3 regions of the Streptomyces sp. JNUCC 63 genome follow, and region 3 is predicted to be linked to each of the others. Evidence: riboswitches for the same ligand, from Rfam matches in the RefSeq annotation. Region 3 holds a riboswitch; each other region holds the start of a gene.
The links. A riboswitch is a leader RNA that binds a small molecule or an ion and turns the genes downstream of it on or off. The one in region 3 is predicted to bind cobalamin.

Region 1 (9,699 bases), 3.5 Mb from region 3:
GGGGTACCCCTCGACCACGTACCCCGCGTCCCGCAGCGCGTCCAGCACCCGTACCGCCGAGGCAGGCGTGTCCAGACCGACCGCGTTGCCGACCCGCGAGTGCTTGGTCGGGTACGCGGTGAAGACGAGCGCGATCTTCTTCTCGGCATTCCGCTTGTGCTTCAACCGCGCGTGCCGTACGGCGATTCCGGCCACCCGGGCGGCCCGCTCGGGGGCGGCGACGTACACCGGCACGTCGTCCGGGCCCTGCTCCTTGAAGGAGAACGGGACCGTGATCAGCCGTCCGTCGAACTCCGGGATCGCGACCTGCATCGCCGCGTCCATCGGGGAGAGGGCCGCGTCCGACCCGTCCCACGCGGCGCGCGACGAGGTCAGGCAAAGCCCTTGCAGCACCGGGATGTCGAGCTCGGCCAGCGCCCCGACGTCCCAGGACTCCTCGTCCCCGCCCGCCGACGCCTGCGAGGCGTGCGTGCCGCCGGCGGCGAGGACGGTGGCGACCAGGGCATCGGCCCGTCCCAGGATCTCGTACAGCCCCGCGTCGGCACCGCGCAGCGAACCGCAGTACACCGGAAGGGCGTTGGCGCCGCGCGCCTCGATCGCGTCGCACAGGGTGTCCACGAAGGCGGTGTTGCCGCTCAGTTCGTGGGCGCGGTAGAAGAGCACGCCCACCGTCGGGCGGCCGTCCACGAAGGCACGGTCGCCGTGGACGCCGTGCTCCGGCATCTTCCGCGGCTCCTCGAAGCCCTCGCCGGTCAGCAGCACCGTGTCCGACAGGAACCGGGCCAGCTCGGCCAGGTTCGCCGGACCGCCCTCGACGAGGTACCGCAGCGCCTCCGCCACCACCCCGGCCGGCACCGACGACTCGGCCATCAGCTCCGCGTCCGGCACGGCCTCGCCGCCCAGCAGCACGGTCGGAACGCCGGACGCCCTCAGCGCGGCGAGCCCGTCCTCCCAGGCGCGCTTGCCGCCGAGCAGCCGTACGACGGCGATGTCCGCGCCGTCGAGCAGCCCGGGAAGCTCCTCGGCGACGTCCACGCGGGTCGGATTGCCGATCCGGTAGGAGGCGCCCGAGGCACGGGCCGCCAGCAGATCGGTGTCGGCGGTCGACAACAACAACACTGTGCTCATGCGGGCGCTCCCGGTGGAATGAAGGGCAGTCCTTGCGGCGCGCCCGACTCGATGAGCCGCCACAGCGCGTCCGTGTCCGCGTGCTGTTCGATCAGGTCGCCGAGCCGGTCCAGCTGCTCCTCGCGCAGCGCGGCGAACGAGGTGTCGGCGGCCGGTACGAAGCGGCGGCCCGCGGCGGCCGCCACCTCGCGCAGGAAGGCACGCCGGAAGCCGTCGGACTCCAGCGAGCCGTGCCAGTGCGTGCCCCAGACGGCCCCGACCCGGCAGCCGTCCAAGAAGGGCTCCCCGCCCATGACTTCGGCGACCCCGTGGTGGATCTCGTAGCCCTCGACCCGTTCGCCCAGGGCCTCGCCCTCGGGCCGGGTGAGGGTCTTCTCGCGGGCGAACCGGACCCGTACGGGCAGCAGCCCGAGGCCGTTGACCCGCCCGGCCCGCGACTCGACCTCGTCCTCGATGTGCTCGCCGAGGACCTGGAAGCCGCCGCAGACGCCGAGGACCGGCCGCCCTTCGGCAGCCCTGCGGCGCAGCGCCTCCGCGAGGCCCCGCTCGCGCAGCCACTGAAGCGCCCGGACGGTGCCCCGGGTCCCGGGCACGATGACGAGGTCGGCGTCGGTCAGCTCCTCCGAGCGGTCCACGAACCGTACGACGACGCCCGGTTCGGCGGCGAGTGCGTCCACGTCGGTGAAGTTGGACATCAGCGGAATCGCGCAGACGGCGACCCGCAGCACGTCCTCGCCCACCGGGGGCGCCACGGCCGACTCCCGCACCGCGCCCCGGAGCGACACCCTCCCCCGAGCTCTCGACTGCGTTCGAGCAGGGGGGACCCCCATCCCGTCCTCCTCGTCGATGCCGAGCCCGTGCCGGAAGGGCAGGACGCCGTACGTGTGCCGTCCGGTGAGCCCGTGCAACATGTCGAGCCCGGGTTCGAGCAGCGAGACATCGCCCCGGAACTTGTTGACCAGGAACCCGGCGACCAGCTCCTGGTCCTCGCGGGACAGCAGGGCGAGCGTGCCGAAGAAGGAGGCGAAGACGCCGCCGCGGTCGATGTCGCCGACGACCAGCACGGGCAGCCGAGCCCCCCGCGCGATCCCCATGTTGACGATGTCGGTCCGGCGCAGATTGATCTCCGCCGGGCTGCCCGCCCCCTCGCAGATCACCGCGTCGTACGTGCCCCGCAGCTCGGCGAGGCAGTCCAGCACCGTGCCGAGGAGCTTCTGCTGCCGCCCGCCGTGGTAGCCGCGCGCGCTCAGCTCGCCGACCGGCTTCCCCAGCAGCACGACCTGGCTGCTCTGCTCGCCGCCGGGCTTGAGCAGCACCGGGTTCATCAGCGCGGTCGGCTCGATCCGGCACGCCTGGGCCTGCATGGCCTGCGCCCGCCCGATCTCGGCGCCCTCGCGGGTGACGAAGGAGTTGAGGGACATGTTCTGCGCCTTGAAGGGCGCGACCTTCACGCCCTGCCGCACCAGCCACCGGCAGATCCCGGCCGTGACGACGCTCTTCCCGGCGTCGGAGGTGGTGCCGGCGACGAGCAGACCGCCGTTCATGACGTACGTCCTCTCCTCAGCAGCCGTGCGCCCGCGCACACGCCGAGCGCGAGCCAGCTCACGCGCCGGGAGAGCCGTACGGCCCGTTCGATGTCCCCCGCCCGGACGGCGCGCCCGGAGCCGTTGAGCACCGGGCGGTGCTCCACGCGCCCTCCGTAGGAGAGCGTGCCGCCCAGCCGCACGCCGAGCGCCCCCGCGAACGAGGCCTCGACCGGGCCGGCGTTGGGGCTCGGGTGCTTGCCGGCGTCGGCGCGCCAGGCCCGTACGGCACCCCGTGGGTCGCCTCCCGCGACGGCCGCGAGGGCGGCGGTGAGCCGTGCTCCCGGCCATCCGGCGAGGTCGTCGAGGCGGGCCGAGGCCCAGCCGTAGCGGCGGTAGCGGGGGGACCTGTGCCCGACCATGGCGTCCAGGGTGTTGACGGCCCGGAAGCCGAGGAGGCCCGGCACTCCGGCGACGGCGCCCCACACCACGGCGCCCACCACCGCGTCGGAGGTGTTCTCGGCGACGGACTCGACGACGGCCCGGGCGATCCCGTCGGCGTCCAGCGCCTGCGGATCGCGCCCGCACAGGTGCGGCAGCCGCGCCCGGGCGCCCTCGACGTCCCCGGCCCCGAGCGCCTGCCCGACCGCCCGTGCCTCCCGCGCGAGCGAGGTGCCGCCGACGACGGCCCAGGTGGCCGCGGCGGTCAGGGCGACGGAGGCGGTACGGGAGCGGTGCACGGCGGACGCGGCGAGCGCGGCCGTCACCACGGCGCCCCCCACGCACACCGCGGTGTGCAGGGTGCCCCAGCCGCGGTGGTCCCGCCACAGCACGTGTTCCACGGCACCGGCGGCCCGTCCGAACACGGCGACCGGGTGCCCGCGGCGGGGATCGCCGAGGAGCAGGTCACCGAGGAGGCCGGCGGTGGCGCCGTACGCGAAGACGCGGTCGGCACCCATCGGGTCAGCCGGCCGTGGGTGCGGTCGGGATGTCGCTGGTGAACCTCGGTCGGCAGCCGCGCATGGCGATATGTCCTCACTCAGGGTGTCCACGCCCTGGTTCGACGAGACCGGCGGTGAGAGTTCCTGGCTCCCGGGGGTTCTTCCCCGGTCACAGTGGCGGGACCGCGCCGGATTCGCACCGGCTTCCTCTCTTGCCGCCGTACATGGCCCCGGCAGTCCACCACGCCCCGTGAACACCCGTCAACCTGCCTTTGACCTGCGGCGGACCAGTGTGCTGAGGCCCACACCCGTGACGCGGCGTCAGTGGCTTGAAACAGCTGTTTTTTACCTCTTCCGCAGGTGTGAAGCTGGGAAGACTTCCGGCATGGACACCCATGGAGGCAGAAGGAGGTGGGCGTTGGCAGGCAGGGAGCCGTCGGGGCGTGCGTGGGTCAGGAGCAGTTACTCCAACCAGAACGGGGAATGCGTGGAAGCGGCCCTCGCACAGGGCCGCGTGCTCGTGCGCGACTCGAAACGGCCAGGGAACGGCGGAGACGGCGAAGTTCTCGCCTTTCGCCGTGCGGCGTGGTGTGGTTTTCTGGCTGGGCTGGGGGACCCGGAGGCGGGCGGCTCATGATCCGCCGGGGGGACGGGAGGCGCACAGATGCGAGAGCGAGCTGAACAAGGGACGGCGTCGGCCGGTGCGGGCAGTTCCGGCGGAGCGAAGGAGAGCCGGCACTCGGCGGTGGGCCCGCTGGCCCTCTTCGCCTTGGTCACCGGGGTCGTCGCGGTGGGGTTGGGAGCGCTGGCGGGGCTCCTGGTGCCCGGTGGTGCGGCGCGGGGTGTCGTCTGGCTGCTGGTGACCGTGCTCATCGCCGTGGCCGCCGGTCTGTGGTGGGGGCTCACCCCGGTCACGGAGCGGCTCCGGGTCCTGAACCGTGCCCTTGCGACGGCTCAGCTCCCAAGCGCGCCCCGTCGCTGACCCCGCCGGTCTCTGAGCCGCTGGAGCGTCGGCGCAGCGCTCTGCCCAGTACGGCGCTCAGTGCCGTGACGAGCGCGGCGCCGACCGCCCCGGCGACCGTCGTGGTCAGCGGGGTGGCGGCTCCGGAGGGAATGCTGGGGGCGACCCGGGTGGCGACGGCGAGGCTGAGCAGCAGAGCACTCGCGCAGGCGGTGCCCAGCAGCAGCCGGGCCGACAGCAGCCGGATCTCGTTGGAGACCCGGGCGCTCTCCAGCTCGATGAGCCCCTGGAGCCATTCCGGCTGCTTGATCGCCTCGACCTTGACGGCGTTGTCGTCGAGTGGAACAGCGTTCTCCGGTTCGACGTCCCCCGTGCGCAGGCGTTGCCACCACGCTCGTATTCCGAAGACCGCCATGGCCCTCCCACCCCGTTCCCGCCCGGGTCGTCCCGCCCGGGGTCAGCTGTTGTCCAGACTCTCCCTGACCGCGGCGAGCAGCTCAGTCATCCGGTCGCCCTCGTACGCGATCGCGCCGATGTCTTCGAAACATTCCTGGAAGCGGACCATCAGCGCCAGGTCGTCACGGCTCGACAGGCCGCCTCCCGGGCCCTCGACGTAGAGCAGGTCGTCGTCGTCCTTGAAGCTCAGCAGGATGAACGGCGTCCCGACGCTGAAGTGCGCCCCGGCGGACAGGGGCAGCAGCCGCAGCGTGGCGCGCGGATGCTCGGCCAGCGTCAGGATGTGGTCGATCTGCCGGCGCATCACCGAGGGCCCGCCGATCTGGCGGCGGATGGCCGCCTCGTCCAGCACGATGTCGATGTCGGGGCCGTCGTCCGCGTCGAAGAACCGCTCCTGCCGGGTGAGGCGGAGATCCACGAGTTGCCGCACACTCGTCTCCGGGATCTGGACCGACAGCAGCGCGGTGGCGTAGTCCTCCGTCTGGAGGAGGCCCGGCAGGACGACCGGGTTGTACATGCGGATCGTGTCCGCCGAGCCCTCGTACCCCAGGTACAACGCGTACTGGGGTGACACCACGTCGCTGTACTGCGCCCACCATGACTGTCCCTTCGAGCCGCGGGCCGCGTCCTCGAGCTCCGCGACCAGTCCGGGGTCCGTGACCTCGTACAACTGCAGCAGTGCTCGCAGGTCCGTGACTCCGAGGCTGACCGTGCCCGCCTCGATCCTGATCAGTTTCGAGAGCGACCATTCGAGGGCTTTCGCGGCGTCCCGCTGGGTCATCCCGGCGTTTTCGCGGGCCTTGCGCAGTTCGATTCGCAGCCTGCGTCGGTTGAGGCTCGGATCGATGTCTCTTGGCATGGCGCTCCCTGCCACATGTCGGCGTTGACTCGTCGGGCTGCCACCATCGAACAGTAACTACCCATGAGAGTAGGTGACTTAGACCACGGCGGCTAGCGTTCGTCAGTATGACATGTGTCGTTTTGATGGGCTCACGCTGCTGCGTCGAATGCGAATAAACCCCCCGCAAGGGGCACACAGTGCCCTACGGGGGGTGATGCAGAAGTTGCGCTTGGGGCCTTGTCAGGCCGGTGTTCCTTCTGGTGTCAGCTCACAATCAGGGAAATTCCATAGGCGACAGCCGCCGCGCACAGCGCGAAGCACACATACGCCCCGGCTGTGGCGACGAGGGCCGACTCGCCGCGGTTCGATGCCGCCTCGCGGCGGGAGAGACCGGCGATGCCGAGGGTGAACAGGGCGACGAGGCCCACCGATACGCCGAGGCTGACGCCGAAGACGGAGCCGAGGGCCGCCCAGTCGATCTTCATGGTGCTTCTCTTCCTTCTGCCTGGACGCGGGCTCAGACGGCGGCGGCCGGCGGGGTCGCCGTGGGCGCGGGGGCGGGCGTGGCGGGCGCGGACGCCTGGGCGGGGATCGTCGCCGTGAGTTCCTCGCTCGCCGGGGAGGCCGGGGGCGGGGTGACGGCGGCCATGGCCTGGGTGACCACGCCGGCCGGCTCCTCGGTGTCGCCGGTGTGGGTGTCGTTGACGTTGGTGTGGTCGACGACCTCGCGGCGGGAGATCTTCCAGATCGCGGCGCTGGAGGCCACCAGGAACACGGCGACGAACGCGGTGCCCCAGTCGCCGAGGCGCGTCACGGCCTCCGCGCCGGCCCCGACCAGGGCCGCGGCCGGCAGCGTGAGGCCCCAGGCGACGAGCATGCGGGTCGCGGTGGACCAGCGGACGACACCGCCCTTGCGGCCCAGGCCGGCGCCCATCACCGAGCCGGAGACGACGTGCGTGGTGGACAGGGAGAAGCCGAGGTGGGAGGAGGCCAGGATGGCGGTGGCCGCGCTGGTCTGGGCGGCGAAGCCCTGCTGCGGCTGGAGGTCGGTCAGGCCCTTGCCCATGGTGCGGATGATGCGCCAGCCGCCGATGTAGGTGCCGAGCGCGATGGCCACGCCCGCGGAGGCGATGACCCAGACGGGAGGGTTGGAGCCGGGGGCGAGGGCGCCGCCGGTGACCAGGGCGAGGGTGATGACACCCATCGTCTTCTGCGCGTCGTTGGTGCCGTGGGCCAGCGAGACCAGGCCCGCGGAGGCGATCTGGCCGGCGCGGTGGCCCTTCTCGGCCGCCTTGCCGTCCGACTTCTTGCCGAGGCCGTACGACAGCCGGGTCGCGAACAGCGCGGCGATGCCCGCGACGAGTGGGGCGGCGAGCGCCGGGATGAGCACCTTGGTGACCAGGGCGCCGCCGTGCACCGCGCTGAAGCCGGCCGAGGCGACGGTGGCGCCGATCAGACCGCCCATGAGGGCGTGCGAGGAGCTGGAGGGGAGCCCGACCAGCCAGGTCAGCAGGTTCCAGAGGATCGCGCCCACCAGGGCGGCGAAGATGACCTCGGGACGGATGCCGCTCTCGTCGACGAGACCTTTGGAGATCGTGTTGGCGACCTCCACGGAGAGGAAGGCGCCCACCAGGTTGAGCACGGCGGACATGGCCACCGCGACCTTGGGCTTGAGTGCGCCGGTGGAGATGGTGGTGGCCATCGCGTTGGCGGTGTCGTGGAAACCGTTCGTGAAATCGAACGCGAGTGCGGTGACCACCACAATCGCGAGGATCAGCGAGAAGTTTTCCATTTACCTGGCAATCGTTCGAGCGTCATTGGCGCGTTGAACGTAGGTAACCAGGGTGAACAGAAGATGAACTGGGGCGGTCGTCGCGGTGTCCGTTCCTGTGATCCGCCAGGGAGACGCTGGTCACTTCCGGGGCGTGTCCTGACAGGATCGGGGCATGACGGAGCAGCGGCGGGAGAGAGAAGACGTACAGGGGCACGCAGGGGGCGCGCGGAGTGCGGCGGAGGTGGCCGGCGCATGGGAGGCGCTCGTCGCGGCGGCCCGCCGCACGGTGGCCGACGGACTGGTCGCCGGCACCTCCGGCAACGTCTCCGTGCGCGTGGGCGACACCGTACTGGTCACCCCGTCCGGTGTCCCCTACGACCGGCTCACACCCGACGACGTGACCGGCGTCGACCTGGAGGGACGGCAGGTGCTCGGCACGCTGGTGCCGACCAGCGAGCTGCCCCTGCACCTCGCCGTCCACCGCACCACCGACGCCCGCGCCGTCGTCCACACCCACGCCGTGCACGCGACGGCCGTCTCCACGCTCGTCACCGAGCTGCCGCCGATCCACTACATGACCGGCGCGCTCGGCGGGCCCGTCCGGGTCGCCCCGTACGCGATGTACGGCACCGAGGAGCTGGCCCGGAACACGCTGCGCGCGCTCGCCGGCCGCACCGGCTGCCTACTGCGCAACCACGGCACGATCACCTACGGCACCACCCTCGACCAGGCCTACGACCGCACCGCCCAGCTGGAGTGGATGTGCCGCCTCTGGCTGACGGCGTCGTCCGTGCCCGGTCTGACGCCGGCCCTGCTGACGCCGGAGCAACTGGCGCAGGCGGGGGAGCGGCTGCGGGGGTACGGACAGCCGGGGCGGTAGCGGCCTGTGCGGGCGGCGCAGGGGTGAACGCCGCTCTTCGGTGGAACTCGCAGGGTCATGTCACCCCGACCCTTCCTCCCACTGGCCCGTGGCCGGGTACGCCACGACACTGGTCCCGTGCGCACAGTCACAGCGACGGCCGCGGCCGTCACCGCAGTCCTGGCGGCGGCCGGCGCGACGAGCGTCGCCGCGGGCCGGCTCGCCAGCGACGCCGCGCTCAGGGCGGTCCCGGGCCGGCCGCTGCCCACCGAACCGCGGCTGACCGTGCACGGCACGGCCGCCGGCCAGATCACCCTCACCCGGGACCTGGCCTCCCTGCGCCCCGGCACCTACGGTCTGGCCGGCAACGACTCCCACGCGGTGGTCGGCCCCGTCCTGCCCGGTGCCCCGCACCGCCCCGACACCGTCGTACGCCGCCTGGAACGTGTCACCCACGGCTCCCTGCACCCCCGCGACAAGGTGTGGCTCACCCCCGGCCTGCACGTCGGCAACCCCCGCTCCGCGCTCGGCCTGGACCACGACGACGTGGAGGTCCTGGGCGAACTCGGCGCCCTGCCCGCCTGGTTCGTGCCCGGGGTGCGCGAGACCTGGGTGATCGCGGTGCACGGTCTGGGCGCCACCCGCGAACTGGCCATGAACGTCATGGAGTTCCTGCACGACCGGCACTTCCCGGTGCTGGCCCTCGCCTACCGCGGCGACGTCGGCGCGCCCCGCTCCCCGGACGGGCTCAACCACCTCGGCGAGACCGAGTGGCGCGACCTGGACGCGGCGATCCGCCACGCGGTGCGGTACGGGGCCGAGCGGGTCGTCCTGCTCGGCTGGTCCACCGGCGCCACGATGGCCCTGCGGGCCGCCCGCCGCTCGGAGCTGCGCGAGCGCGTCTCCGGGCTGGTGCTGGACTCCCCGGTGCTCAACTGGGAGGTCACGGTGCGGGCCCTGGCCCGGGCCCGGCACACCCCGGGGCCGCTGCTGCCGCTCGCGGTGCGCGCCGCGCAGGGGCGCGCCGGCCTGTACGGCGACCGGCTCACCGAGGCGACCGATCCCGAGGGGCTCACGGTGCCGACGCTGATCTTCCACGGCCCCGGCGACCAGGTGGCCCCCTGGCAGCTCTCCCGCCGCCTCGCCGACCGCCGCCCCAACCTGGTCGCCCTGCACACGGTGCGGAACGCTCCGCACGGCGCGATGTGGAACGCCG
Region 2 (9,699 bases), 1.3 Mb from region 3:
GGAGAAGAATCCTGGCTGAGCGGTCTCACCACGGATCAGGACGAGGTCTATCAGGCCATCGGCATGATCATGGCCCAGCTCGGGGTCGGCGCCGACGAAGCTCTGGCGCGGCTGCGCGCCTCCGCCTTCGCCCAGGGCCGTACGGCACTCGACGTGGCGCACGAGGTGATCACGCACAGGAAGAGGTTCGACCGTGACTAGGTGCGCTCAGGCACGACGGCCGGGTGCGGGGCGTCGTGTCGTGAGGAGGCGGCGATGAACCGGGAACTGCGGCTCACGCGGGCCTTCGTCGACCTCGCCGACACTCTGGGCAGCCGATTCGACCCCCTCGACCTGTTCGACCGGCTCAGCGGCCACTGCATCGCCCTGCTGGCCGTCGACGCGGCCGTGGTGGTGGCCGACGCCCGCGGTGATCTTCGGGTGATGGCCTCCTCCGACGACGCCCTCGGCCGCCTCGACCTGTTCCAGGTGGAGCGGCACCGGGGTCCGTCCGTCGACTGCTACCGCTCCGGCGAGCCGGTCGCCGCGGACGACCTGCGCGGCGACGGCCGGTGGCCGGAGTACACCGACCGTGCGCTCGCCGCGGGCTACGTCTCCGTGCACGTGCTGCCGCTGCGGCTGGACGGCCGGGCGATCGGCGCGGTGTCCCTGCTGCGCCGGGACGAGGCGCCGCTGCCGGCGGGGGACCTGATCGTGGCGCAGGGGCTGTGCGACATCGCCGCGCTCGCGCTGGCCCGCTGGCCGACCGAGCCCAAGCGTGAGCACGACCTGCTGACCTCCCTCCAGGCCGCCGTCTCCGCGAAGGCGACGGTGGAGCTGGCCAAGGGGCTGATCTCCCAGTACGCCGGCATCTCCTTCGCCAAGGCGCTGGAACTGCTGCACGAGTACGCCGAGAAGGAGCGCAGGTCACTGGCGTCCGTCTGCCGCGACCTGGCCGAAGGCAAGCTCACGGCGGCCGAACTCCTGGAAGAATCGAGGCGGTTGTAGGCGTGTCCGCAGCCTGGACGCGGCACGGGTGCTCCTGGCCTTTGTGTCATGGACATACTTGCGCTGTCAGCCGTGGTCCTCGTCGCCGTCGTCGGCATCGCCGCCAACGGGAGCCGGCTGTCCCGGACCGACCGCCGCCTGGCCCGCGTCGAACACAAACTGGACCTGATACTCGACCACTTGGGTCTGCGCGAGGAGGACCCGCGCCTGGACGAGGTGGCCGCCCTCGCCCGCGCGGGCCGGAAGGTCGAGGCGATCAAGGCCTACCGGGAGGCCACGGGCGCCGGCCTGAAGGAGGCCAAGGAGGCCGTCGACCACCTCACCGCCTGACCTCCGCCGCCGGCCCGCCGGCCTCCTCAGGCCTGGGTCCGTTCCTGGTGGTGGACCGTTGTGAGGCGGTCCGTGACCAGGAAGAGGGATTCGGTGGTGGTGTTCTCCGGTGGGGTGCCGAGGGCGCCGGTGGTGATGGTGACGGCGTCGTCGCCGAGGCGTACGGCGGCCACGTCGAGGGTGAGGATGGAGGAGTCGTCGGTGAACGTCACGCGCAGGCCCTGGCGGGCGTCGCCGACCTCCGGGAGGGCGAGGCCCGTGACCCGTACGTCCTGAACGCCGGACCGGGTGGTCGTCGCCGTGAAGTCGGCGCAGGTCCGCGGCAGGGATTTGAGCCAGTTCAGGGCGCGGTCCACGTCCGCCGCGCGGAGTGCGAGCACATGGTGGCGCAGCTGGGCCTCGTCGTCGGCGTCGTCGAAGGCGGCGACCGCGTGCGCTCCTGAGGGGGCGCCGAGCGGTTCGTCGGCGTAGAGGGCGTCCAGCAGACGCTGGCAGTCGGGCACCTCGGCCCGCGCCTTGAGCACGCCGTCCCGCCAGGTCGCGGCCCCCTGGGTGGGTGCCCACGCCGGACCCAGGTCGGCCTCGGTGAGCAGTGCCTTCTGCGCCTGCTCCTGGGTGAGCGCGGCGGTCGGAGGCACGGAGGCCGGTGCGGCCGGGCGGGCCACCGACGGGGAGGCGGCGGTCTCGGCGGCCCGGCCGGCCTGCCCGGAGGTGCAGGCCGCCGCGGTCAGCAGGGCGACCGCGGCCAGGACCGGGGCGGGCAGGACACGGGCCGGGGGACGGAACATGCGGGGCCTCCAGAGGGGCGAGTGCTGTTCTCCCACCGCACCACCCGGCCGCCCCGCCCACCAGCGCGCCGGTCCGTCCGGGTGAGCGGCGCCGGGAAAATCGGGCAGCGGGAGGCCGGCGGCGACCAGGCCGCCGTACGGCTGCGGGACGGGCGCCGCCCGGGTGCCGTACCCGTCGAGGAGCTGCTGCGGCGGATCGGGATGGGGGTCCCCCTGCGCGTTCAAGAGATTGGGGGAGGGTGGCCGCGCGCGGCACCGGGCTGTGGGAGTGACGATGGGGGGTGGGTCCGGTCCGACGGAAGGAGCGCCCGTGGCCTCTCGGCCCACTCCCGTGGTCATCGACTGCGACACCGGCGTCGACGACGCCCTCGCCCTGCTGTTCGCCGTCCGCCACCCGGGCCTCGACCTGCGCGCGGTCGGCTGTGTCGCCGGGAACACGGACGTGGACCAGGTGGTACGGAACACGCTGACCGTCCTGGAACAGGCGGGCGCACCCGCCGTTCCCGTGGCCCGGGGTGCCGAGCGGCCGCTGCTCGAACCCCTGCGCACCGCCCACCACGTGCACGGCCGGGACGGCATGGGCGACCTCGGGCTGCCCGTGCCGTCCCGGCGGCCCGCCGACGTGGACGCGGTGATGCTGCTGCGCCACGCGATCCTGGCCTCGCCCCGTCCGGTCACGCTGGTCCCCACCGCTCCCCTGACCAACATCGCCCTGCTGCTGCGCACCCACCCCGAGGTGACCCGCAACATCGAGCGGATCGTGTTCATGGGCGGCGCGGTGGCCACCGGAAACGCCACGCCGGTCGCCGAGTTCAACGTCTGGCACGACCCGGAGGCCGCGGCGATCCTGCTCACCGCCGCGGTGCCGGTCACGATGTACGGCCTGGACGTGTTCGAGCGGGTGCTCGTGCCGGAGGCGGACGTACGGCGGCTGCGCGAGCGCGGTGAGCCCGGCGCCCGGCTGGCCGGGCGGCTGCTGTCCCACCGCACCCCGGCCACCGGCAACGACGTCCCCTTCGGCGGCCTCGGCGACGCGGGCACGGTCTGCTCGGTCGCCGACCCGGCGGGGCTGACCACCCACCGGCTGCCGGTGGAGGTGAACCTCGCGCCGGGCCCGGCCCGCGGGCAGACGGTCGTCGACCGCCGCCCGCGCCCGGGCGAGGCGGAACTGCACGGCGAGGCCCGCGAACAGCCCCTGGTGGACGTGGCGCTGGACATCGACGCCGAACGGTACGTCAAGCTGTTCCTGGCCACCGTGGAGGGGACGGGGAACGACTAGTCGGTGTCGGCGGCGGGCCGTACCGCCCACCGTTGTTCCACCTTCGCCGCCTTCCAGTACGTCACCGCCGCCGCCCACACCACGACGAACAGGCCGACGACGACGTAGCCCACGTTGTCCAGGTCGAGGCCGGCGATCCAGCCGGTGACGGCGTCCCGGAGGTCGAGCTTGTCGTGGAGCACGCCGACCAGCTCGATGGTGCCGATGAAGAAGGCGACGGCGATGGACAGGCCGGTGATGGTGAGGTTGTAGAACACCTTGCGGACCGGGTTGGAGAACGCCCACTGGTAGGCGAAGTTCATGAACGTGCCGTCGAGCGTGTCGAACAGGCTCATGCCGGCGGCGAACAGCAGCGGCAGGCACAGGATCGCGTACCAGGGCAGGCCGGCCGCCGCGCCCGAGCCCGCCATCACCAGCAGCGTGACCTCGGTGGCGGTGTCGAAGCCGAGGCCGAACAGGAAGCCCAGCGGATACATCTGGCCCGGGCGGGAGATCGACTTGGTGAGCCGGCCCAGGACGCGGTTCATGAAGCCGCGGGAGTCCAGGTGCGCCTCCAGCTCCCGCTCGTCGTAGGTGCCCGCCCGCATCGCCCGGAAGACCTTCAGGATGCCGACCAGGGCGACCAGGTTGAGGGCGGCGATGAGGTACAGGAACGTACCGGACACCGCCGTTCCGAGGACGCCGAGCGCCTGGTGGGTCCGGGAGTCGTCGTTCATCAGCGTGCCGGCGAGCTGGGCGCCGCCCGCCACCAGGGCGGCCATCGCCACCACGACGCTGGAGTGGCCGAGCGCGAACCAGAAGCCCACCGACACCGGCCGCTTGCCGTCGGCCATCAGCTTGCGGGTGGTGTTGTCGATGGCGGCGATGTGGTCGGCGTCGAAGGCGTGCCGCATCCCGAGCGTGTACGCGGTGATGCCGAGTCCGATGCCGAACGCCTTGGTGCCGACCTGGTAGTTACCGGGGACGACGAGCAGGAACAGGATGCCGAAGGCGACGATGTGCAGTGCGGCGATCACGGCCATCAGGCCGGCGGTCCTGAGGGTGTCCTCCCGGCGCCATGCGAAGGACGTCGGCCGCGCGGACGCGGTCCGCGCGGACGTCGGCGTGGGGGCAGGGTTGGGCAGGGTCATCCGGTCATCACGCTCCAGCACCTCGTGGATCTCCTCGTGAGCTGCCGTGGCCGGTCTCCTGGCTTACGGGGTGAAACGCTCTCCGTCCCTGCCTTCCCGGTCGTTGGACCAGTGGCCCGGCGGCTGCCGGACGGGACGGGAACTCCCCGATCACAGTGGCGAGGGCCGCTCCGGCATGGACCCTTGACGGGCCGTCACCGGATTCCCGAGCACCACGGCCCGCCCACCGTAGAGGTACGGACGGTCGCCTGCATAGCTGCACAGCTGCGCAGGTATGGAAGATCACAGGGTGGTGCCTGCGAGGATGGCGCCATGCATCTCGTCCCTGCCGACCGCGCCGGCCGTCGCACCATCGACGGTCACCGGGTGTGCGACGCCATCGCGGCGATCGGCGACGCCGGTCCCGTCCACACCTGGGCGGAGCGTTTCTCCCTGCTGTCCGACCCCAAGCGGCTCGCCCTGCTGCTGGCGCTGCACCGCGCCGGGCCGCTCGCCGTGTCCGACCTCGCCCTCGCCACGGACATGAACGACCCCGCCGTGTCGCAGGCACTGCGGCTGCTGCGGGCGGCGGGGGTCGTCGCGGGGGAGAAGGAGGGGCGCGTGGTGCGCTACCGGGTGGTGGACGCGGAGGTGGCGGGGCTGCTCGAGCACTGCGCGGCGGCCTGAACCGCCGTCTGCTCGAACAGCCCCGCGCGCATCACGAGGCGCGGTTCGCCGCCCGGCGCCGCGTGGCGACCACGATCGCCGCGCCGCCCGCCAGCAGCACCGCCGCGCCGCCGGCGACGAGGCCGGTGTTGCTGCCGCCGCCGGTCTCCGCCAGGTCGCCGCCGCCGCCGTTCGGGGCCGGGGCCGGGGCGGTGGTGGAGCCGGAGGCCGACGGGGCCGGGGTCTCGCTCGGGCTCGACGACGGGCTCTCCGTCTCGGAGGGGGTCTTGTCGGCCGGAGGCGCCGACTCCTCCGCCGGGGCCGACTCCTCCGCCGGGGCCGGCGGCTCGGCGGGGGCCGAGGACGGCGGGGTGGACGGGGTCTCGGGCTCGGGCTCGGTGGCCGTGCAGTCCTTGGTGCCGCCGTTCCAGGCCGCGATCAGCTTGTCCTTGATGACCGGGCGGTCCGGGCCCTTGGGCAGCTCACCGTGCTCGAAACCGTCGTTCGCGTCCGTCCTGCCGTCGAACTTGACCGCCCCGCGGTACAGGTCGATCTGCGCGAAGCAGCCGGCGTCCGGCACGGCGATGTCGAGGGAGTCGGTCTCGCCCCGCTTGACCGTCACCGTGTCGAAGTCGACGAACACCTGCTCGCCGGAGGTGGCGAACGTCGGGCCGTGGGCGAGGTAGGAGGCCAGGGAGGCGGTGCAGGCCGTGGCGTCACGGGCGGTACGGACCTTGATGTGGACCTTGCCGTCCTCGCTGGGCCGCAGGCTCTGGTCGTCGACCTTGACGGCGTCGAAGAAGTTCTTGCCGTCCAGCGAGAACTGGCAGCGGTCGCTCTCGGTGACCTTGCCCGCGCCCGTTCCGGGCTTGTACTGGCCGCCGTTCTTCCAGCCGTCACCGCCGGGCGCGCCGTGGGCCCAGGCACCGGAGGCGGCGGCGACGGAGGCGGCACACAGGGCGAGCGTCGCGGCGCCCGTTCCCAGCAGGCGGCCGGCGGTGACACGTCTGGCTATGGACATACGGATCCCATCTTGCTTGTGCACAGGGGTGATTGGTCGCAGGACTACGGCACGGACCAGGGAAGGGCCCACAAAAGACGGAAGAAACAACGGGCCCATCGGTCACATGCGCCACAGTGTGCGCTCATGGTCGTGTGCGCGGTTGAAACATGTCAACTTCGGGAACACGAACCGAGTTCACTGCTCCATCACGCTTGTGTCACATGAGGAACCAGGTGTTCCGCGACTCACCCCACCTGCGGGCTGGGGGTCTGCTGCGGGTCGGGGGCCTGCGGGTTGGGGGCCTGCGGGTTGGGGGCCTGCGGGCTGGGGGTCGGCTCGCCGGGGATCACTAGCGGGGTCGACGTGGCGGTCGGCGGCGGGGTGAGTACGACCATGGGCTGGCGGCCGGACGGGGGCGGCGGGGTCAGGTCCGTGGCGGGCAGCTTCGGCGGGCTCGTCTGCATGTGCAGCGTCTGCTCGAAGTTGACCAGTCCGGTGGCCTCCAGAACCATGATGTGGTCGAGGACGGTGTCGTTGGCCTGGTTGGCGAGCTCGCGGACCAGGCTGTTCTTGGTCGTGGAGCGGACCTTCGCGATGGTGTTGAAGATCGAGCCGTGCGTCATGCGCAGGATGTTGGCCAGTTCGGAGTCGAAATCCTTGCCGTTCTTGTTCGCGATCGTGGTGACGAAGCCCTCCTGCTGCGGGCTGGCCACGTTCGGCAGCGTGATGTTGAGCAGGGGGGCGATCTTGCGGCAGCTGGTGTCCAGTGCCGCGTGACCGTCGATCAGGTGCCTGCCGGCGGTGACGACCTCCGGGGTCGTCCCCTTCTTCAGGGCTATCTGACCGAGGGGGTACTCCCACAGTCCGGCCGCGCGCACCTTGACCACGAAGTCCCGGTCCGACTCCGTCAGCGGCCCCCACTGCGTCTGGGCGATGATCCGGTCGCCGTCGCTGGAGACCTTCTCCAGACCGAGCATGCTCGGATAGGCGAGCGCGGCGAGGGTCAGGCTGAGGGCACCGCCCACGAAGAGAGTTCCCGTCGCGTTCCGCGAAAAGCGCACCGTGCCTCCTGCGCGGTCGTGGATCCCGCCCACAGGCGGTTCGGACACCCAGTGATACGTGCAGGGAAGCGTAAAGAACCTTTTGATCTGGTAAAAAGTCACCGCCGTCGGTGTGACGGTGCTCACCCGCCGGTGACATCCTCGGCCGCACCCGCGTCCGGACCGGCTGCTCCCGCTCCGCCGGCGCCGCAGCCACAGTGACCCACGCCCACCGACGCCGTGACCCGGGCGATCGGCCGGGCACGCGTCTCGACCGGTTCCCCCTCCGGGACGCGGGCCGCCGACTCCCGTGCCCGCGGGCCCAGCCGGCGTACGGCGAGCAGGGCCGGTGTCTCGGGCAGGTGCGGCGGGTCGGCGAGCACCTCCTTCAGCAGCGGCCGGGAGAGGCCGGAGGGATCGGCCATGTCGCCTCCCGCTGCCCGTTCGCCCGCACCTCCGGTGAACAGCCGGGGACGGGTACCCGCACCCGTAGGTCACCCGTGCGGACGCCGGGCCCGGGCCCGGGCGACACTCACCGCATGGATAAGGAGGTGGACGACATGACCGACACCCGTACCGTGGCCGTCCTGGGCACCGGGATCATGGGCGCCGCGATGGCCCGCAACCTCGTGCGCGCCGGACACACCGTCCGGGTCTGGAACCGCACCCGGGCCAAGGCCGAGCCGCTGGCCTCCGACGGCGCCGAGGTCGCCGGGACCCCCGCCGATGCGGTGCGCGACGCCGACGTGGTCCTGACGATGCTCTACGACGGCGGCACGGTCCTGGACGTGATGCGCGAGGCCGCCCCCGCGCTGCGCCGGGGCGCCGCATGGGCGCAGTCGACCACGGCGGGACTGGAGTCGGTCGCCGAACTGGCCGCCCTCGCCGGCGAGCACGGCCTGGTCTTCTACGACGCGCCCGTGCTGGGCACCAAGCAGCCGGCCGAGGCCGGACAGCTGACCGTGCTGGCGGCGGGACCCGTCGAGGGCCGGCAGGCGGTGACTCCGGTGTTCGAGGCGGTCGGCGCCCGTACGGTGTGGACCGGCGAGGACGCCGCGGCGGCCTCCGCCACGCGGCTGAAGCTGGTGACCAACAGCTGGGTCGTCGCGGTCACCGCCGCGACCGGCGAGGCGCTGGCCCTGGCCAAGGGGCTCGGCGTGGATCCGCAGGGCTTCTTCGACCTCATCGCGGGCGGCCCGCTCGACATGGGCTACCTGCACGCCAAGGCCGGCGTCATCCTCGAGGGGAAGTTCCTCCCGCCGAGCTTCGCGGTGACCACCGCGGAGAAGGACGCCCGCCTGATCGTCCGGGCCGGCGAGCGCCACGGCGTCCGCCTCGACGTGGCCGCCGCGAGCGCCGAACGCTTCGCCCGCGCCGCCGCCCAGGGGCACGGTCAGGAGGACATGGCGGCGGCGTACTTCGCGAGCTTCACCGACCGCGACTCGGCCGAGGCGGACCACGAGCAGACGGAGTCGTGACGGGGCAACCGGGGCACACCGGGGCGCCGTCGGGATGCCGGCGGAACGTGGAGCGGAGTCGGCCGGCCGCGCGGGTCCCGGATGGTCAGGCGCGGTCGGTGAGTTCGTCGGCGTACACCTGGGACAGCGGCTGAGGACCCACGTACTGCTGGCAGTTGCACTGGCCCGGCTCGAAGCGCAGCGGCTTCTTGTTCTCGTCCCAGGCCGTCGGGACCTCGACGCGCTCGTGGCAGCGGCCGCTCTTGTCGTGCTTGGCCAGATGGTGGGTGCAACCGCACACCGGCTCCGGCGGCTTGTGCGCCGCCTCCACGGCCAGCCGATCCGCCTTCGCCGCCTCCATCAGCTCCAGCTTCCGCTCGTGCCGGTTGCGCAGCGCGGTGCGAACGGTGTCGGCGAACCAGGCGAAACCACCCGTCCAGAACAGGATCAGCACCCACCAGATCCAGCTCACTGTTCCCTCCCCCTCCCCCTGACGAGCTCAGGATAGGTGCTGATGTCCCGGGCGTCGTCACCCGGGACATGAACGGACGGCCCCGGCACGGCCACCGGGACCGCTCCCGTCCGGGCGCCCGCCGGCGTCGACGGGCGCCGCCGGAGGGCCGGTACGGCCGCCCTGCCCGGCAGCCGTCCCGGTCCGCGGCCGTGGAAGAGCGCCAGGACGATCGCCGCGGCCACCGCGATCAGGTGCTCGCGGCCGGCCAGGTTGGGTACGACGATCGACTCCACCACCATCGATCCACCGGTGAGGAAGAAGACGACCGGGGCGCGTCGCACGACCGACAGATAGGTGAACAGGCCCACCACGGCGGCGGACGGCCCGGTGTCGAGCACCTGCCCGGCCTCGGGCGGCAGCCCCAGCCCCCACCAGCCGGGACCCGCCGCGATCATCACGCGTACCGTGAGGGTGCCGGCCAGCGTGGTCGCGTACGAGATGAACAGCGTCCGGCCCCGGCCCAGGGTGAGCTCGGCCAGTGCGAACGCGAGGAAGAGCTGGGTGATGCCGGCCCACACCGGCAGGT
Region 3 (9,699 bases):
GTCGACGACGTTCTTGAACTCGTTGAGTCCCTTGAGGGACTCGGGCGAGGAGAGGTCGGCCTTCCACTGGCCGCCCTCCTCCTTGGCGATGGAGCCGCCGGCGTCGTAGACGAAGGACATGGCCGCGTACCAGTCGCGGGTGGGCTGGTACCAGGCGCTGAACTTGTCGCCCTGCTTCTTCTGGACCTTGTCCAGGTCGGCCGTGAGTTCCTGGTATGTCTTCGGCACGGACTTCACACCGGCCGCGGCGAAGACGTCCTTGCGCCAGTTGGCGACCCGGCCACCCGCGTAGTACGGGACGCCGTAGGTCTTGCCGTCGTAGGTCACCGAGGCCTTCAGGCCGTCCAGCCAGGCGTCGGACCCGGCGAACTTCGCCGGGTCGACGGGGGCGAAGGCGCCCTTGACCATGTAGCCGAGCATCTCGGTGTTGCCCATCTCGACCACGTCGGGGGCCTTGTCCGTGGCGAGAACGGCGTCCAGCTTGGTGTTCTTGTCCGGCCAGCCGTAGTACTCGTGCTTGATCTTCAGGCCCGGGTGCTTCTTCGTCACCGCGTCGTCGGCGGCCTTGACCAGCTCGGGCCAGTTGTTCTGGGCGTCCACGGTGAGCCAGACGGTCAGCTCCTTGGCGTCGGCGCCGCCCTTGTCGGAGCCCCCGTCCTTGTTGTCACTCCCACACGCCGCGATGGAGACCATCATGCCCGCGATACAGATCGCGGCAACCAGCTTGCGCTTCACGCCATCCTCCTCAGGGATGCCACAAACCCCCCTGCCTCCCCGCGGTTGAGCGACATACGAGCGTCGGCGCATCACCGCCCGTGGGGCCGGGACCTGGACCAATGGTGTAGACCAGTAGGGGGAGCTTGGCCCAGACCAATAGGGCTGTCAAGGGCGCGCAAGCAGGCTCGAGAAGGCCGTTACGGGACCGCGATATGCAGGGACCTTTCATTGCCCATCCGGCCAAACGGACGCGTCCGCTCCCCTGGACCACTGGCGACCGCCTCCCGTCCGGGGCATGTCCGCCGACGTGGACCACCGGGCTCGCGCCGGGGATGGACTAGACCAACCGCGGTCACGACGGTATACAGAGGAGATCACGGAGCGTGCGGGTGACCACCGCGCACCAAGCCGTGCCACGATGTGAGCCGTGGCCGATGGATGTCGGTCGCTTCGGCACAGGAGCCGGGAAGGCAGAGCATGAGCACCGACGTCAGCAGTGCGGAGAACGAGGGTGGGACGACCGTCCGTACCGCGCGCGTGCCCAAGTACTACCGCCTGAAGAAGCACCTGCTCGACATGACGGAGACCCAGGCGCCCGGCACGCCGGTCCCGCCGGAGCGGACGCTGGCGGCCGAGTTCGACACCTCGCGCACCACCGTGCGCCAGGCCCTGCAGGAACTGGTCGTCGAGGGCCGGCTGGAGCGCATCCAGGGCAAGGGCACCTTCGTCGCCAAGCCGAAGGTCTCCCAGGCCCTGCAACTCACCTCCTACACCGAGGACATGCGCGCCCAGGGACTGGAGCCGACCTCGCAGCTCCTCGACGTCGGCTACATCACCGCCGACGACCGGCTGGCCGACCTGCTCGACATCACCGCCGGCGGGCGCGTGCTGCGCATCGAGCGGCTGCGCATGGCCAACGGCGAGCCCATGGCCATCGAGACCACGCACCTGTCGGCCAAGCGCTTCCCGGCGCTGCGCCGCAGCCTGGTGAAGTACACCTCCCTCTACACCGCCCTCGCCGAGGTCTACGACGTCCGTCTCGCCGAGGCCGAGGAGACCATCGAGACCTCGCTGGCGACTCCGCGCGAGGCGGGTCTGCTGGGCACCGACGTGGGCCTGCCGATGCTGCTGCTCTCCCGGCACTCGGTGGACCGGGAGGGCCGGCCGGTGGAGTGGGTGCGGTCGGTGTACCGCGGGGACCGCTACAAGTTCGTGGCCCGCCTCAAGCGCCCGCAGGAGTAAGGATCTTGTGACGGAGCAAGGCTCTTGTGGCACGCGTGCTCAGCGGTGAACAGCGAGGGGACGGAGTCGCCACATGTCGAATGCCCCGGATATCACCAGAGCGGCGGTGACACCCGCACGGGTGGTCATCGCCCTCTGTCTCGTCGCACCCTTCGTGGCGCTGTTGTGGGTGGGTTCCTACGCCAGGACGGAACCCACCTTCATCGGCGTCCCGTTCTTCTACTGGTACCAGATGCTGTGGGTGGTCCTCTCCACGGTCCTGACCATGGTCGCCTACCGGCTGTGGCAGCGTGACCGGCACGCCCGGACCGCAGCGACCGCCCCGTCCGCCGCGAGCGGCCCGTCCGCCACGACCGCCGCGACCGAGGACGGGGGTGCGGACCGGTGAAGGACGGCGTCAACGGCGTCGCGCTCGGCGTCTGCATCTTCTTCTTCGTGCTCGTCACCGTCATGGGATTCCTGGCCGCGCGCTGGCGCCGGGCCGAGAACGAGCACAGCCTGGACGAATGGGGCCTGGGCGGCCGGTCGTTCGGCACCTGGGTCACCTGGTTCCTGCTCGGCGGCGACCTCTACACCGCGTACACCTTCGTGGCCGTGCCCGCGGCGATCTACGCCACGGGCGCGGCCGGATTCTTCGCGGTGCCGTACACGATCCTGGTGTATCCGCTGATCTTCACGTTCCTGCCGCGGCTGTGGTCGGTGTCCCACCGGCACGGGTACGTGACCACCTCGGACTTCGTCCGCGGCCGGTTCGGCTCCAAGAGCCTGTCGCTGGCGGTGGCGCTCACCGGCATCCTCGCCACCATGCCGTACATCGCGCTCCAACTCGTCGGCATCCAGGCCGTGCTGGACGTGATGGGCGTCGGCGGCGGCGACAACACCCACTGGTTCGTGAAGGACCTGCCGCTGCTGATCGCCTTCGGCGTGCTGGCGGCGTACACCTACTCGTCGGGGCTGCGCGCGCCCGCGCTGATCGCGTTCGTGAAGGACTCGCTCATCTACATCGTGGTGGCGGTGGCGATCATCTACATCCCGATCAAGCTGGGCGGGTTCCACAACGTATTCGCCAAGGCGGGCGAGAAGTTCACCCAGGCGGGAGCGGGCGGGGTGGTGCCGGCGCCGGCCGGCCAGTGGACGTACGCCACGCTGGCCCTGGGCTCCGCGCTCGCGTTGTTCATGTACCCGCACTCGATCACCGCGACGCTGTCCTCGCGCAGCCGTGAGGTGATCCGCCGCAACACCACGATCCTGCCGCTGTACTCGCTGATGCTGGGCATGCTCGCCCTGCTGGGCTTCATGGCCATCGCGGCCGGGGTGAAGGTGAGCAACGGTCAGCTCGCCATTCCGCAGCTGTTCGAGAACATGTTCCCGGACTGGTTCGCGGGCGTGGCGTTCGCGGCGATCGGCATCGGCGCGCTGGTGCCGGCGGCGATCATGTCGATCGCGGCAGCGAATCTGTTCACCCGCAACATCTACAAGGACTTCATCCGGCCGGAGGCGACGGCGAAGGAGGAGACCCGGGTCTCCAAGATCGTCTCCCTGCTGGTGAAGGTGGGCGCGCTGGCCTTCGTGCTGACCATGGACCGGACGGTGGCCATCAACTTCCAGCTGCTCGGGGGCATCTGGATCCTGCAGACCTTCCCGGCCCTGGTCGGCGGCCTGTTCACCCGCTGGTTCCACCGCTGGGCGCTGCTGGCGGGCTGGGCGGTCGGCATGGTCTACGGCACGGTCGCGGCCTACGGGGTCGCCTCGCCGACGCAGAAGCACTTCGGCGGCTCGGCCAAGGAGATCCCGGGCATCGGCGAGATCGGCTACATCGGTCTGACGGCGTTCGTGGTCAACGTGGCCTTCGTGGTGGTCCTGACGGTCGTCCTGAAGGCGGTCAAGGCACCCGAGGGCGTCGACGAGACCAGGCCGGAGGACTACACGGCGGACGCGGGCGACCCGGGGGTCGAGGTCGAACTCCCGCCGGCCACCGCGGGAGCCGCCCACTGAGGAGCGGGCACAGCACGGGCCGCCGGAGGAGAACCGGCGGCCCGCTGTCGTACCCGTGCGGCACACTCACCCCCATGGACATCGCGATCCGGCCGGTCGAGCCCGGCGAGTACGACACCCTCGGGGAGATCACCGCCCAGGCCTATCTCCAGGACGGGCTCCTCGACTTCGGGGAGAGCGACACGTACCTCGTCGAGCTGCGCGACGTGGCCAAGCGGGTGGCCGCCGCCGAGGTGCTGGTGGCCGTGGCGGACGGGAAGGTGCTCGGCGGCGTGACCTTCGTGCGCACCGGGGGCCCCATGGCCGACATCTCCGGCCCGGGCGAGGCCGAGATACGGATGCTCGCGGTCGCGCACGCGGCACGCGGCCGGGGCGCCGGCGAGGCGCTCGTGCGGGCCTGCCTGGACCGGGCGCGGGCCACGGACGGCTGTGTCCGCGTGGTGCTGTCGACCCAGAGCTCCATGCGCGCCGCCCACCGGATCTACGAACGCCTGGGCTTCGTCCGCGCGCCCGAGCGGGACTGGAACCCGATGCCGCACGTCGACGACATCTCTCTGCTCGCCTACGAACTGAACCTGAGCTGACGCCGAGTTGCCGCCCTGACACGGACTCGGCACAACATCTGGGGGTGTCTTCCCCCGCCCGACACGACATGTATGCTCATGCTCGCTGTCACCGCAGGGGAATCCGGTGCGAATCCGGAACTGTCCCGCAACGGTGTACTCGTACACGTATGCCCGCATGGCCGTGTACGTGCGTCAGTCCGAGGACCTGCCGACAGTGCGCCCGGCCGTCCGGTCCGGGTGCCCTGACGTCCGGGCCTCGTGGAATGGGCCGGTGGACGCGACGCCACGTGCGCTCGTGTGCTGCCCCCTGCCCTCGGCGAGGCCCCGTGCCGAGCGAGGGAGACCCCACGTGACCATCGCGCCAGCCGACCCGGCCTCAGCCGCGGCCCCGGAGCCCGACAGTCCCGGCACCGCACTGCTGCGGACCCTGACCGAGCTGACCGCCGACCTCCCCGACGCCGACCCCGGCCGGGTCGCCGCCGCCGCGCTGCGCGGCCGGTCGGCGCACGCCGACGAGGCCGAGCTGCGCGAGCTGGCCACGGAGGCGGCCGCCGGGCTCATCTCCGAGGACCCCTCCTACTCGCGGCTGGCCGCCCGGCTGCTGACCATCGGCATCCGCGCCGAGGCCGCCTCCCAGGGCGTCACGTCGTTCACCGGGTCCATCGCCGTCGGCCACCGCGAGGGCCTGATCGCCGACCGGACCGCCGCGTTCGTCCGCGTGCACGGCGAGCGCCTGGACGCGCTGGTCGACCCGGCCGCCGACGACCGCTTCGGCTACTTCGGCCTGCGCACCCTGCACAGCCGCTACCTGCTGCGGCACCCGATCACCCGCAAGGTGATCGAGACGCCCCAGCACTTCATGCTGCGGGTGGCGAGCGGCCTCGCCGAGGACGACACCGCGCGCTCCCTCGACGAAGTCGCGGCACTGTACGGGCTGATGAGCCGCCTCGACTACCTGCCCTCCTCCCCCACGCTGTTCAACTCCGGCACCCGACACCCCCAGATGTCGTCCTGCTATCTGCTGGACTCCCCCAGGGACGAGCTGGACTCGATCTACGAGCGCTACCACCAGGTCGCCCGTCTGTCCAAGCACGCCGGCGGCATCGGCATCGCCTACTCCCGCATCCGCTCGCGCGGTTCGCTGATCCGCGGCACCAACGGGCACTCGAACGGCATCGTGCCGTTCCTGAAGACCCTGGACGCCTCGGTGGCCGCCGTGAACCAGGGCGGCCGGCGCAAGGGCGCGGCGGCGGTCTACCTGGAGACCTGGCACTCGGACATCGAGGAGTTCCTGGAGCTGCGGGACAACACCGGCGAGGACGCCCGCCGTACGCACAACCTGAACCTCGCGCACTGGGTCCCGGACGAGTTCATGCGCCGGGTGAACGCCGACGAGCGGTGGTCGCTGTTCTCCCCCTCCGACGTGCCCGAGCTGACCGATCTGTGGGGCGAGGAGTTCGACGCCGCGTACCGGGCCGCGGAGGCGAGGGGCCTGGCGAGGAAGACGATGCCGGCCCGCGACCTGTACGGCCGCATGATGCGCACCCTGGCGCAGACCGGCAACGGCTGGATGACCTTCAAGGACGCCGCCAACCGCACCGCCAACCAGACGGCCGAGCCGGGCCACGTGATCCACTCCTCCAACCTGTGCACGGAGATCCTGGAGGTCACGGACGACGGCGAGACGGCGGTCTGCAACCTCGGGTCGGTCAACCTGGGCGCGTTCGTGCACGACGGGGACATCGACTGGGAGCGGCTGGACGAGACGGTGCGTACCGCCGTCACGTTCCTGGACCGGGTGGTCGACATCAACTTCTATCCGACCGAGCAGGCGGGCCGGTCCAACGCCCGGTGGCGCCCGGTGGGTCTGGGCGCCATGGGCCTGCAGGACGTGTTCTTCAAGCTGCGGCTGCCCTTCGACTCCCCGGAGGCGAAGGCCCTGTCCACCCGGATCGCCGAGCGGATCATGCTCGCCGCGTACGAGGCCTCCACCGATCTCGCCGAGCGCCCCCAAGCACCTACGACAAGCTCCGGTGCAGGGGGGACCCCCATCGGCCCTCTTCCGGCCTGGGAGAAGACCCGTACGTCCCGGGGTGTGCTGCACCCCGACCACTACGGCGTCGACTTCTCCTGGCCCGAGCGCTGGGCGGCCCTGCGCGAGCGCATCGCGGCGGTCGGCATGCGCAACTCGCTGCTGCTCGCCATCGCCCCGACCGCCACCATCGCCTCGATCGCGGGCGCGTACGAATGCATCGAGCCGCAGGTCTCCAACCTGTTCAAGCGCGAGACGCTGTCCGGGGAGTTCCTGCAGGTCAACTCCTACCTGGTGGCCGATCTGAAGAAGCTCGGTGTCTGGGACGCCCGGACCCGGGAGGCGCTGCGCGAGGCGGGCGGCTCGGTGCAGGACTTCGCCTGGATCCCCGAGGACGTACGGAAGCTGTACCGCACGGCGTGGGAGATCCCGCAGCGCGGCCTGATCGACATGGCGGCGGCCCGCACCGCGTTCCTGGACCAGTCGCAGTCCCTGAACCTGTTCATGGAGACGCCGACCATCGGCAAGCTCTCCTCGATGTACGCGTACGCGTGGAAGCGGGGCCTGAAGACGACGTACTACCTGCGCTCCCGCCCGGCCACCCGGATCGCCCGCGCGGCCCAGGCGCAGAACCGCGCCACCGCCCCCGTACAGCAGGTGACCGAACCGGACGCCGTCGCCTGCTCCCTGGAAAACCCCGAGTCCTGCGAGGCCTGCCAGTGATGACCAGCAACCAGAATCTCCTCGACCCCGGCTTCGAGCTGACTCTGCGTCCGATGCGCTACCCGGACTTCTACGAGCGCTACCGGGACGCCATCAAGAACACCTGGACCGTGGAGGAGGTCGACCTCCACTCGGACGTCGCCGACCTCGCGAAGCTGACGGCGGGCGAGCAGCACCTCATCGGCCGGCTGGTCGCGTTCTTCGCCACCGGCGACTCGATCGTCGCCAACAACCTGGTGCTGACCCTCTACAAGCACATCAACTCCCCCGAGGCGCGGCTGTACCTGAGCCGGCAGCTCTTCGAGGAGGCGGTGCACGTCCAGTTCTACCTGACGCTGCTGGACACCTACCTCCCCGACCCGGACGACCGCGCCGCGGCCTTCGCGGCCGTGGAGAACATCCCCTCCATCCGCGAGAAGGCCGAGTTCTGCTTCAAGTGGATGGACTCGGTGGAGAAGCTGGACCGTCTGGAGACGCAGGCGGACCGCCGTCGCTTCCTGCTCAACCTGATCTGCTTCGCCGCGTGCATCGAGGGCCTGTTCTTCTACGGCGCCTTCGCCTACGTCTACTGGTTCCGCAGCCGGGGCCTGCTGCACGGGCTGGCGACCGGCACCAACTGGGTGTTCCGGGACGAGACGATGCACATGTCGTTCGCCTTCGACGTGGTGGACACCGTCCGCAAGGAGGAGCCGGACCTCTTCGACGACGAGCTGCGGCGGCAGGTCACCGACATGCTGAGGGAGGCCGTCGAGGCCGAACTGCAGTTCGCGCGCGACCTGTGCGGTGACGGCCTCCCGGGGATGAACACCGACTCGATGCGGCAGTACCTGGAGTGCGTCGCCGACCAGCGCCTGACGCGCCTCGGCTTCGCCCCGGTGTACGGCTCGGAGAACCCCTTCTCCTTCATGGAGCTCCAGGGCGTTCAGGAGTTGACCAACTTCTTCGAGCGGCGTCCGTCGGCGTACCAGGTGGCGGTGGAGGGCACCGTCGACCTGGACGAGGACTTCTGACCGTCGCGGTCCACTCGGGATTCCTGGGCCTCCCGGTCCTCCTGGGCCTGCCTGATCCGGCGGTCGATACGGCGGTCGTGGACGATGCCGATCGCCGCCGGCAGGACCATGAGGACCAGGAGCCCGAGGACGGCGATCATGGTGATGAGGCCTTGCAGCTGTGTCGTATTCATGAACACCACTGTCGCGCCGGACGCTCCTTACCGTGAGTGGCAGGACTGCCGTACATCTTCAAATTCCTGCCACTGCCGGGGCACACTGGCAGCATGCTGAGCAACGTGGCCGCCGTCCTGCTGGACGGAGTGCATCCCTTCGAGCTCGCCGTCGTCTGCGAGGTCTTCGGGCTCGACCGCAGTGACGAGGGGCTGCCGGTGTACGACTTCGCGGTCGCCTCCGCGGAGGGCGCGTCACTGCGCACCCACGTCACCGGCCTCACTCTCTCGACACCGTACGGCCTGGAGCGGCTGGAGGAGGCCGACCTGATCGCGGTGCCGGCCTCGGACGCGAACGTCTCGCGTGACCACCCGCCCGCGCTGCTCGACGCGCTCAACCGGGCCGTGGGGCGCGGCGCGCGGGTACTCAGCGTCTGCTCGGGCGTGTTCGTGCTGGGCGCCGCCGGGCTGCTGGACGGGCGGCGCTGCGCCGTGCACTGGCGGCACGCGGACGAGCTGGCCCGGCGCTTCCCGCGGGCAGTCGTCGAGCCGGACGTGCTGTACGTGGACGAGGACCCGGTGATCACCTCGGCCGGGACCGCGGCCGGCATCGACGCCTGCCTGCACATCGTGCGCAAGGAGCAGGGCCCGGAGGTCGCCAACAAGATCGCCCGGCGGATGGTGGTGCCCCCGCACCGGGACGGCGGGCAGGCACAGTACATCGAGCGGCCGCTGCCCAAGTCCCCGTGCGACACGGTCGGCGAGGTGCTGACCTGGATGGAGGAGCACCTCGACCAGGAGGTCACCGTCGAGCAGCTCGCCGCCCGCGCACACATGTCCCCGCGGACCTTCGCCCGCCGCTTCCAGCAGGAGACGGGCACGACCCCGTACCGCTGGATCCTGCGTCAACGTGTGCTGTTGGCACAGGAGTTGCTGGAGGCGACGGACGAGACGATGGACGCGATCGCGGACCGGACGGGATTCGGGACGGCGGCGGCGCTGCGGCACCAGTTCGTCCGCGCGCTGGGCACCACCCCGAACTCCTACCGGCGCGCGTTCAGGGGCCCGCGGGCCGCCTGAACGCGCGGTACGTCCCCGCTCGCCTCACCTCGGCACCGGCCGCACCAGCAGCTTGCGCGGGCGCAGGGTGATGCCGATCTGGGGGGTGTCGTTCGACCCGGCGACCTGCTCCAGGCGGAACCTCGTCGCCACCGTCGCCGTGAAGAGGCTCAGCAGCGCCGTGGAGAAGTGGTCGGCGGGGC

Region 1: it holds a riboswitch for cobalamin, as region 3 does, so the genes downstream of both, ACX25U_RS28085 (cobalamin biosynthesis protein) here and ACX25U_RS11935 (ribonucleoside-diphosphate reductase subunit alpha) in region 3, are expected to answer to the same signal.
Region 2: it holds a riboswitch for cobalamin, as region 3 does, so the genes downstream of both, nicT (Nickel transporter NicT) here and ACX25U_RS11935 (ribonucleoside-diphosphate reductase subunit alpha) in region 3, are expected to answer to the same signal.

The regions. Positions count from the first base shown of each region.
Region 1 is NZ_CM135963.1:6,106,713-6,116,411, forward strand. It holds gene cobN (cobaltochelatase subunit CobN) at 1-1,128, opposite strand, end outside; gene ACX25U_RS28080 (cobyric acid synthase) at 1,125-2,672, opposite strand; gene ACX25U_RS28085 (cobalamin biosynthesis protein) at 2,669-3,610, opposite strand; cobalamin riboswitch at 3,712-3,850, opposite strand; gene ACX25U_RS28090 (DUF397 domain-containing protein) at 3,978-4,229, shown strand; gene ACX25U_RS28095 (hypothetical protein) at 4,504-4,968, opposite strand; gene ACX25U_RS28100 (helix-turn-helix domain-containing protein) at 5,011-5,868, opposite strand; gene ACX25U_RS28105 (hypothetical protein) at 6,114-6,335, opposite strand; gene ACX25U_RS28110 (anion permease) at 6,368-7,642, opposite strand; gene ACX25U_RS28115 (class II aldolase/adducin family protein) at 7,797-8,504, shown strand; gene ACX25U_RS28120 (alpha/beta hydrolase) at 8,622-9,699, shown strand, end outside.
Region 2 is NZ_CM135963.1:3,976,109-3,985,807, forward strand. It holds gene ACX25U_RS18200 (GAF and ANTAR domain-containing protein) at 1-201, shown strand, start outside; gene ACX25U_RS18205 (GAF and ANTAR domain-containing protein) at 256-987, shown strand; gene ACX25U_RS18210 (ribosomal protein L7/L12) at 1,036-1,317, shown strand; gene ACX25U_RS18215 (hypothetical protein) at 1,344-2,330, opposite strand; gene ACX25U_RS18220 (nucleoside hydrolase) at 2,380-3,384, shown strand; gene nicT (Nickel transporter NicT) at 3,381-4,514, opposite strand; cobalamin riboswitch at 4,546-4,746, opposite strand; gene ACX25U_RS18230 (ArsR/SmtB family transcription factor) at 4,827-5,180, shown strand; gene ACX25U_RS18235 (LAETG motif-containing sortase-dependent surface protein) at 5,212-6,180, opposite strand; gene ACX25U_RS18240 (DUF4142 domain-containing protein) at 6,408-7,223, opposite strand; gene ACX25U_RS18245 (hypothetical protein) at 7,346-7,627, opposite strand; gene ACX25U_RS18250 (NAD(P)-dependent oxidoreductase) at 7,763-8,680, shown strand; gene ACX25U_RS18255 (hypothetical protein) at 8,766-9,131, opposite strand; gene ACX25U_RS18260 (hypothetical protein) at 9,128-9,699, opposite strand, start outside.
Region 3 is NZ_CM135963.1:2,655,566-2,665,264, forward strand. It holds gene ACX25U_RS11910 (extracellular solute-binding protein) at 1-735, opposite strand, end outside; gene ACX25U_RS11915 (GntR family transcriptional regulator) at 1,195-1,959, shown strand; gene ACX25U_RS11920 (DUF3311 domain-containing protein) at 2,033-2,347, shown strand; gene mctP (monocarboxylate uptake permease MctP) at 2,344-3,954, shown strand; gene ACX25U_RS11930 (GNAT family N-acetyltransferase) at 4,029-4,538, shown strand; cobalamin riboswitch at 4,611-4,747, shown strand; gene ACX25U_RS11935 (ribonucleoside-diphosphate reductase subunit alpha) at 4,870-7,275, shown strand; gene ACX25U_RS11940 (ribonucleotide-diphosphate reductase subunit beta) at 7,275-8,285, shown strand; gene ACX25U_RS11945 (hypothetical protein) at 8,198-8,458, opposite strand; gene ACX25U_RS11950 (helix-turn-helix domain-containing protein) at 8,552-9,517, shown strand; gene ACX25U_RS11955 (bifunctional albaflavenone monooxygenase/terpene synthase) at 9,542-9,699, opposite strand, start outside.